3 regions of the Clostridium sp. HMP27 genome follow, and region 3 is predicted to be linked to each of the others. Evidence: predicted binding sites of a transcription regulator. Region 3 holds the regulator's gene; each other region holds the start of a gene.
What was found. The regulator HrcA, encoded in region 3, represses chaperone genes, less so after heat shock. The targets are predictions, from matches to a motif close to TGTTAGCACTCNNNNNNNNNGAGTGCTAACA.

Region 1: the regulator HrcA is predicted to act here: its motif matches at 1,582-1,612, upstream of DP68_RS12820 (Hsp20/alpha crystallin family protein).
Region 2: the regulator HrcA is predicted to act here: its motif matches at 1,957-1,987, upstream of groES (co-chaperone GroES).

Annotation. Positions count from the first base shown of each region.
Region 1 covers NZ_JMFY01000025.1:59-3,353, reverse strand. Annotated here, with positions in the region: gene DP68_RS12825 (spore germination protein) at 1-1,344, opposite strand, end outside; gene DP68_RS12820 (Hsp20/alpha crystallin family protein) at 1,640-2,089, shown strand; partial or broken gene DP68_RS12815 (recombinase family protein) at 2,236-3,295, opposite strand, start outside.
Region 2 covers NZ_JMFY01000021.1:6,908-10,202, reverse strand. Annotated here, with positions in the region: gene groL (chaperonin GroEL) at 1-1,551, opposite strand, end outside; gene groES (co-chaperone GroES) at 1,592-1,876, opposite strand; gene DP68_RS11650 (TIGR01906 family membrane protein) at 2,207-2,851, shown strand; gene DP68_RS11645 (TVP38/TMEM64 family protein) at 2,854-3,295, opposite strand, start outside.
Region 3 covers NZ_JMFY01000017.1:162,540-165,834, forward strand. Annotated here, with positions in the region: gene hemW (radical SAM family heme chaperone HemW) at 1-723, shown strand, start outside; gene hrcA (heat-inducible transcriptional repressor HrcA) at 929-1,954, shown strand; gene grpE (nucleotide exchange factor GrpE) at 2,005-2,619, shown strand; gene dnaK (molecular chaperone DnaK) at 2,698-3,295, shown strand, end outside.

The DNA.
Region 1 (3,295 bases), on a different contig from region 3:
AGAGCGATCTAAAGAAGTAAGTGAATTCAAGTGAATTCCTAGAAAGAGTAATCCAAGAATGATACCAAAAGACCCCCACAAGCCAGCTAATCCAATAAATATGAATTGGATTAGTTTACTAGAGTTTGTCATTAAATAGTTAGGAACAAGAAACGAAGCCAATCCGGAAATAGCTACGCAAACAACCAGAACAGGACTAGCGATTCCACTGTCTATTGCAGCTTGACCTATTACTATACCCCCAACGACTCCAAGACTTGGTCCTATTTTTGAAGGCATTCTTAAACTACCTTCTTTTAGAATTTCTAGTGTTAAAGTCATTAGAAAAGCTTCAATCACTGGGTTAAATGGCACATCACTCCGGTAGGTTAGTACGATTATCAATGATTGGAGCGGAAGCATCTCATAATTATACGTAGTTATTGCTACGTAAGCTGGAACTAATAACAAAGTAATTAAAAAAGCAATAAACCGAATAGTTCTTAAAAAAGAGCCTACTAGCCACCGATGTACATAGTCTTCTGGAGATTGAAATAATTCAAAAAAAGTTATAGGTGCAGCTATAACAAAAGGAGTTCCGTCCAAGATAAGTGATATCTTACCTGATGAAAGAGCTGAAACAATAACATCAGGTCTATCACTTAACTGGTATTGCGGAAAGAGGCTGTTTTTATTATCATCTAAAAATGAAGTTATGTCAGACGTATTTAAAAAAACATCATAATCGATATTTCTAATTTTTTCTTCCATTGTTATTAATATTTCAGAATCTACTAGACCATCTATATAAATTAAATAAAGCTTTGTTTTACTCATAGAACCTATTGTAAAGTCTTTGCATTTTAATTGTGCAATAGGTAGTCTTCTTCGAATAAGTGTTATATTTTGATCAATTTGTTCAACAAAGCTATCATTTGGCCCATATAAAATGCTTTCCTGCTGAGATGTATCAATAGAACGACTCAAATCCCTAGGAATTACTATACTCCAATACTTTTCTTGGACTATATCTTCAATCAATATTGAGCCAGTTAGTAAATTCTCCATTGCCTTATGTAAAGTATCTATTTCTGTTACTTCGATAGAACCAATGCTTAAAGGGACACTGCCTTTGTTTCCGTGTAATAATGGCAAAATCACAGTTAAATTTAATTGGTCAACATTGATTAAGGATTTTAAAAAGTGAAGAGTATATTCGTTACCACCAGGTGTGTTTAAATTTATCTTGTTGAAATCAGCCATGTTAGAAAACAGGTTTTCTATTGTTTCAGCTGATAGATTCTCGGTGACGCTATCTGAAGTTGATTTTTTATTTGAACTTAAACTATTTCTTCTAAAAATCATTTTCAAAGGCTCCTATTATTTGTATTTTTACTAACTATTTTTTTAGGTTTCCCAATAAATTATAATATATTCTCCTAATTAGATTATAAAAAGATTCTCCATAAAGATGTTGTAAAAGTGTGATTTTAAACCTTTACAAAAAAAATTTCCAGTTCTTAAGTTTTATTATTATACTTCAATTTGTTTTAAATATTTTTTTAAAAGTATTGACACTAATACAATTCTATGATATATAATAATTAGCACTCATCATTATAGAGTGCTAACAAAATAATACGAAAAGGAGTTGTTAATTATGGCTGGATTAGTACCTTTTAACAGAAAAAACAAAGAAATTTCAACCAATACTGGTATTGGGGACTTCTACAACTTGCTTGATGACTTTTTTTCAAATGATTGGCCATTTAGAAGAACCCTCACTTATGATACTTTCAAAGTTGATGTAGAAGATAATGGCAAAGAATACCTTATTGAAGCTGAAATGCCAGGTGTAGATAAAAAAGACATCAACGTTGAACTCAATGATGGGAAGCTAACGATTTCTATTACTAGAGATGAAAGCAGCGAAACAAAGAAAAAGAATTTCATTCACAAGGAGAGACGTTATAATTCTATGAGCCGTTCTATTTACTTAGAAGATTCCAAACCCGATGCCATTAAAGCAAAACTTGAAAACGGGGTGCTAAAAATTATAGTTCCAAAAGTAGAAAAGCCAAACAATAGTATTACAATTAATGTTGAATAAGATAAACCAAAGCACATCGGGATAAAATGACCGATGTGCTTTGGTTTTCAAAATATTAATATTACTTATTTTTCTTGCTACTTTCTTGAATTTAATAAGATTAGTCCATAAAAATGCATCTCCTGATTGATGGTCGGTCAGAAAAGCTATGTCCATACATCTATTTCAACACCCGACTTAAACTCAACAGTAATTTTCTCTTCAAACACCGTAACCTTCTCAATAAGCCTCCTTACCAGCTGCTCATCATATTCATCCAACTCGTAGGACTGCTCATTCAAGAATTCTGTCATCTCATCAATCCTCTGCCTTTTTCCTTCACGCTCTGCATTTTCAACCAGTGCACTTTGCTTCAATTCACGCAAGCGGTAAATCTCTTCCGCCACTTCTTTATAATCCGTTTTGGAGTTTGCCAGCCTGAGAAGCTCATTTTGCAGCTCATCCAATTTGGCATCAATATCATCAGTGACCTTATCGTGTTCTTCATTTAAGACCGATGCAATGTTGACCTGCAAGGTGGAAAGAAAAGTGTCCTTGCTATCAAGCACCTCATTGATGGCTTTCACAACCGCTGCCTGAAGCACCTCTTCGTTTATCGTCGGAGAAATGCAGTCAGAACCCTTTTCTTCCAGGCGGCTAACGCATCTCCACACGATGGATCTGCATCCTCGATTGTTCCAGTGCACCCGTCGGTATATTTCATGACATTCGCCGCAATAGACAATGCTGGATAAAGCGTATCGACTGCTATAAACTCGCTTCTTACCATTCCTTCCTGTATAAAGGTTGGCCCGTCGGACCATTTCTTCTTGCACTTGCATGAAAATTTCTCGCGGTATGATGGGCTCGTGGCTATTCTCAACATAATACTGAGGAACAATGCCGTTATTCTTGACCCGCTTTTTGGAAAGGAAATCTACAGTATAGGTTTTTTGCAAAAGGGCATCTCCGATGTACTTTTCATTCTGTAATATCTTCTTTAATGTTTCTGGTCTCCATTTTGCTTTGCCCGCCGCTGTAAGAATACCATCTGCTTCTAGTCCTCTTGCTATCTGTAAAAGGCTGGCTCCTTCAAGGTACTCTCTGTAAATCCGTTTGACAACCTCAGCACCCTCTGGGTCAATCACCAGTTGCTTGTTTTCATCCTTGGTGTATCCGAGGAAACGCTTGTGGTTGACTTGGACTTCACCTTGCTGATAGCGATAC
Region 2 (3,295 bases), on a different contig from region 3:
AGCTTCTGTTGTTAAGAAAGTAGCTGCTACAGATGCAGCATTTTGAAGTGCTGATCTTGTAACCTTAGTTGGGTCGATTATTCCAGCTTCTATCATGTTTATATATTTATCATTTAAAGCATCATAACCCATTCCAACTTCAGAATTTTTAACTTTTTCTATTACTACAGAACCTTCAACTCCAGCGTTAGTAGCTATTTGTCTTACTGGTTCTTCAAGAGCTTTTCTTATAATGTCAATACCAACTTTGATGTCTACTACATCAGAAGTTAATTCCTGCATTTCTTTAAGAGCAGTTACATATGCAGTTCCACCACCTGGAACAATACCTTCTTCAACAGCGGCTTTAGTAGCTGCTAAAGCATCTTCTATTCTTAGCTTTCTTTCTTTTAATTCAGTTTCTGTTGCAGCACCAACTTTGATTACAGCTACTCCACCAGCAAGTTTTGCAAGTCTTTCCTGTAATTTTTCTCTATCAAAGTCAGATGAAGATTCATCTATCTGAACTTTTATCTGATGAACTCTATCATGTATAGCTTCTTTATTTCCTTTTCCGTTAACAATTGTAGTATTTTCTTTAGTAATCTTAACGGATTCAGCCATTCCAAGCATATCTAATGTAACGTCTTTTAAATCTCTTCCTAATTCTTCAGTGATAACTTCTCCACCAGTTAATACTGCTATATCTTGAAGCATATCTTTTCTTCTATCACCAAATCCAGGAGCTTTAACTGCTACACAAGTAAATGTTCCTCTTAATTTGTTAAGAACAAGTGTTGCTAATGCTTCTCCTTCTATATCTTCAGCTATTATTAATAACTTTCTTCCCTGTTGAACTATTTTTTCAAGTACTGGAAGTATATCCTGTATGCTAGTTATCTTCTTATCTGTTATTAATATATATGGCTCTTCAAGTACTGCTTCCATCTTTTCAGAATCAGTTACCATGTATGCACTTAAGTATCCTCTATCAAACTGCATTCCTTCAACAACATCTAATTCAGTTCCCATAGATTTTGATTCTTCAACAGTTATAACGCCTTCGTTTCCAACTCTCTCCATAGCATCTGCTATAAGCTTTCCTATTTCTTCATCAGCTGCTGAGTTTGCTGCAACACTTGCTATGTCTTCTTTTCCGTTTACCTGCTTTGAAATATTTTTAATTTCTTGTACAGCTTTTTCTACTGCCATTTGTATTCCACGTCTGATTAGCATTGGATTAGATCCTGCTGTAACGTTTCTTAATCCTTCTCTAATTATAGCTTGAGCAAGTAATGTAGCTGTTGTAGTACCATCTCCTGCTACGTCATTTGTCTTAGTTGCAACTTCTTTTACAAGCTGTGCCCCCATATTTTCATATGCATCTTCAAGTTCGATTTCTCTTGCTATAGTAACACCATCATTAGTTATAAGTGGTGATCCAAATTTTTTATCTAAAACAACGTTTCTTCCCTTTGGTCCTAAAGTAACCTTAACTGTATTTGCAAGCTTATCTACACCTGCCTGCATAGCTCTTCTAGCTTCTTCTCCAAATAATAAGCTCTTTGCCATATTACACTTACCTCCTAAATAGTTAATTTATATTTTCAAATTATTCTAAAACAGCTAATATATCATCCTGTTTTAATATTGTATATTCTATGCCATCAATTTTAACTTCATTTCCTGCATACTTAGAAAATAATATTTTATCTCCTACTTTTAATTCCATTACAACTTCTTTTCCATTAACCATTCCACCAGGTCCTACTGCTACTACCTCAGCTTCTTGTGGCTTTTCCTTAGCGGTTCCTGGTAAAACTATTCCGCTCTTTGTAGTTTCTTCTACTTCAATTCTTTTGATAACAACTCTGTCTCCAAGTGGTCTAATTCTCATTTTAAACCCTCCTTAAAATATTTATGTTTATAAGAATGAATCATCTCAAATAAATTGAGATGTATTAATTAATTTTTTATCATTAGCACTCACTATCAATGAGTGCTAATACAATTATTATAATAAAGAATAGCATATATAATATCAAATGTAAATGTTACCCTTATTTATTCTTTTTGTTAAATTATACCCCATTATTATAATTTATCTATATATTTTGGCATTTTACTTACTTTTTCTTTTATTTTCTAATACTATATTTAAATAAAACAGTTCAAACTATATAATATTATTACAACATAATTAATATTTCCAAGGGGTGACATTTTTATGAAAAATTTTCATATTTTCTTTAAATTTATTTTTATGTTTTCACTAGCACTATTTGCCATAACCCTGTCCGTAAAAATCACTGTGAACTTCAGACAATTATATTATTTTGATATAAACCATCTAGGTATAGAAAAATTTGTACATATGAGTGTGAGCGAAATCAAAACAAATTATGATTATCTTATAAACTTTTTATATTCTCCTTCTAATACACAGTTTAAACTGCCTTCCTTTAAGGCTTCCCCTGAAGGCATTATACACTTTTATGAAGTGAAGAAAATATTTTCTTTAGTTGATAAAATATTTTACATATCACTGTTTTTAAATTTAATTGCTGTATATCTATGCTATAAATATAAAGACTTTTCAATTTTTAAATATAGTTCTTGGCTTTTAGTTTCCTTACCTATATTTTTACTTACAGTATTTTCAATTAACTTTAACAAGGTTTTTAATACGTTTCATGCTATATTCTTCAATAATGATTACTGGATATTTGATATAGATAAAGACCCCGTTATAAATATACTTCCTGAAGCATTCTTTATGCACTGCGCTATACTCATAGCTGTGCTAATACTTATATTTTCAATAATCTACATAATATTCTATAAAAGTAACTATCGTGTGGAAAAGCCCTAGATTTAGGGCTTTTCTTTTTCTTCATTTTTTATCATGTTTTTTATTATTTTTTCTCCCTTTATTACACCTAGTATAAAAAGTACCGTTGCAACTACAGCTATCCCAATTAATATGAGCTTATTATCAGTACCTATTTTAGCTCCAAAATAGGCAGATAAAAATATTCCAGGAAATCTTCCTAAAGTGGAATATATAATAAAATTTTTCAGACTAATATCTGAAATTCCACATATATAAGCTAATGCATCTTTGGGAATACCGGGTACTAAATAAAGTAAAAATACTATGTAATTTACACTTCCAAGCTTTAGTACTTTTTTAAAAAAAGTCAAATGTCTTTTAGATATAATTCTTTCTACAAAAGGTTTACCATATATATTACATATTACAAATATTATAATGCTGCCTAAACAAATACCTACAAGTGAAATTATGCTGCCAGAT
Region 3 (3,295 bases):
TTCTTGGAAACATATAAGGAGGCAAGAAAGCTTCATTTTGATAATATAAATATAGATTTAATGTTTGGTCTCCCAAATCAAACATTAGAACAAATAGAAGAAACATTAATAGAAATAATTAAATTAAATCCTGAACATATATCATGCTATAGTTTAATAATTGAAGAAGAGACTCCGTTTTATACTAAATATGAAAATGATGAGTTGACTTTACCAAGTGAAGAAGTAGAAAGAGAAATGTATTCAAAGATTAAAAAAAGTTTACAGGAAAATGGATATAATCAATATGAAATATCAAATTTCTCAAAGCTCGGGAAAGAATGTATACATAATTTGGTGTATTGGAATTTGGATGAGTATATTGGCTGCGGAGCATTTGCTCATTCGTATATAAATCATAACAGATACAAAAATGTAGAAAGTATAAGAGATTATATAAAAAAAATAAATAATAATGAGAAAGTTAAGCTAGAAATTCATCATAATACTTTAAAAGATGATATGGAAGAATTTATGTTTATGGGCCTTCGAAAAATAAATGGAGTAGATATAAATGAATTTCAAAAGAGATTTAATAAAAATATATACGAAGTTTATGGGAAAATAATAGATAAATATTTAAAGGATAAATTACTTATATTAAAAGACAATAAATTATATCTATCCCCTAGAGGAATAGAGGTTTCGAATATGATTATGAGTGATTTTATATTAACTGTTTAAAATAAAATCAATAAGTATTAGTAATAAAGAAGAGATTTTGAAAGAAATATAGTTAAAAATTAATTTATAAGGGATAATTACCTATATTTCTTTAATATTTAAAATTAAATTAATTTGACAAATGATTTCGATAATGATATTTTTTAATCATAGCAGTTAGCACTCAACAGGAGTGAGTGCTAATAAAAGAGGTGATATTATGGAAATGGATGAGAGAAAAATAAAAATACTTCAGGCTATAATACTTGATTACATAGATACAGCAGAGCCTGTGGGTTCCAGGACCATAGCTAAAAAGTATGATCTAGGTATAAGTTCTGCTACTATAAGAAATGAAATGGCTGATCTTGAGGAAATGGGATATTTAGAGCAACTTCATAGTTCTTCAGGAAGAAAGCCTTCTGACAAAGGATACAGGTTATATGTAGATAAATTAATGCAGGTTTCCCGTGTAACCTATGAAGAAGAAGAATTCATAAAAAAGCATATAATAAAATCTACACTACATGAAATAGATAAAGTAATAAAAGAAGCATCATATTTACTTGCGGAACTTACGAGACTTACATCAGTAGTAAAGGCACCATCATTTAGAAAAGGCAAGATTAAATCTATACAACTTATACACATTGATAATAATAATATCCTATCTGTAATTGTTATAGATAGAGGAATAATAAAAAACAATTTGATAAGGATGACAAAATCTATAGATACAGAATTATTAGTTAAGATTAATAATTTATTAAATATAAGATTAAGTAATTTAAATATAGAAGAAATTAATTTAGAAGTTATAAATAATTTAAAAAGTGATTTATTTGGATATGAAGAGATATTTAATTCTATTATGCCAGTTATATACGAAAGTTTAAATAGTATGGAGTCTTCAGATATTTATTTTGAGGGAACTACTAATATATTTCATTATCCTGAATATAACGATATACAAAGAGCTAAGGAATTCTTATCATTAATTGATAATAAGAAGAAAGTAAATGATTTAATAAATTCTACTGAAAGTATGGATATTAAAATTGGAGGAGAAAACTTTTTAGAAGATGCTAAGGAGTGCAGTATAGTTTCTGCGGTTTATAGCATTGGAGGGCGTCCATTGGGCTCTATAGGAGTAATAGGACCAACAAGAATGCCTTATGATAAGGTTATCTCTATTTTAGCAGCAGTGGTGAATGAATTAAATAAAACTCTTACAGATGACTATATAAGATAAATTAGATTTAAATTACCTTAAATATAAAGATAAGAAACGGAGGCAGTCAAATGGAAGAAATTAAAAAAGAGGATTTAAATAATGAAGATAAAATATTTTCAGAAGATATGAAAATAGATGAATCCTTGGAAGAAGCTGAAATAAAAGAGGATAAGGAATTTGAGGAAATTGACGAAGAATTTGAAGGGGAAAGTATAGAAGAATTGAAAGAAAAAAATTCCAATATTTTAAATGAGAATAATAAATTAAGTAATGAATTAGAAACATTGAAAGAAAGACTTTTAAGAACAATAGCAGAGTATGATAATTACAGAAAAAGAACTTCTAAGGAAAAAGAAGGAATATACACAGAGGCTTGCAGCGATGTTTTAAAATATATGCTTCCAGTACTTGATAATTTAGAGAGAGCTGTAAGTGCTGAGGGAAGTTTTGAAGATTTAAAGAAGGGTGTTGAAATGACACTAAAACAATTTAAGGGATCTCTTGAAAAATTAGGTGTAGATGAAATTAGTATAGATAAAGGATTTGATCCTAATTATCATGAAGCTGTAATGCATATACAAGACGAGAATTATGGCAATAATGAAATAGTGGAAGTATTTCAAAAGGGATATAAAAGAGCAGACAAAGTAATAAGACACAGTATGGTAAAAGTTGTTAATTAAAATTTAAATAGAAATTCTATTTAATATTCATATATAAAAATATTATATTGTTTGATTTATAAGGAGGTAAAAAATACTATGGCAAAGGTAATAGGTATAGACTTAGGAACTACAAACTCTTGTGTAGCAGTTATGGAAGGTGGAGAGCCTGTAGTTATAACAAATGCAGAAGGAGCTAGAACAACACCATCAGTTGTTTCCTTTCAAGCTAATGGGGAAAGACTAGTAGGACAGGTGGCTAAAAGACAGGCCATAACAAATCCTGATAAAACTATAATTTCCATAAAGAGACATATGGGAACAAATCATAAGGTTAATATAGATGGAAAAGATCATACTCCACAAGAAATTTCAGCTATGGTGCTTCAAAAACTGAAAGCAGATGCTGAGGCATATTTAGGAGAAAAAGTATCACAGGCAGTTATTACAGTACCTGCATATTTTAATGATAGCCAAAGACAGGCAACTAAAGATGCAGGAAAAATAGCTGGACTTGAGGTTTTAAGAATAATAAATGAGCCAACAGCTGCAGCTTTAGCATATGGTCTTGATAAGATGGATAAAAATCACAGAATATTTGTTTATGATTTAGGTGGCGGTACATTTGATGTATCTATACTTGAACTTGGTGATGGTGTATTCGAGGTTAAATCCACTAATGGTAACACAAAACTTG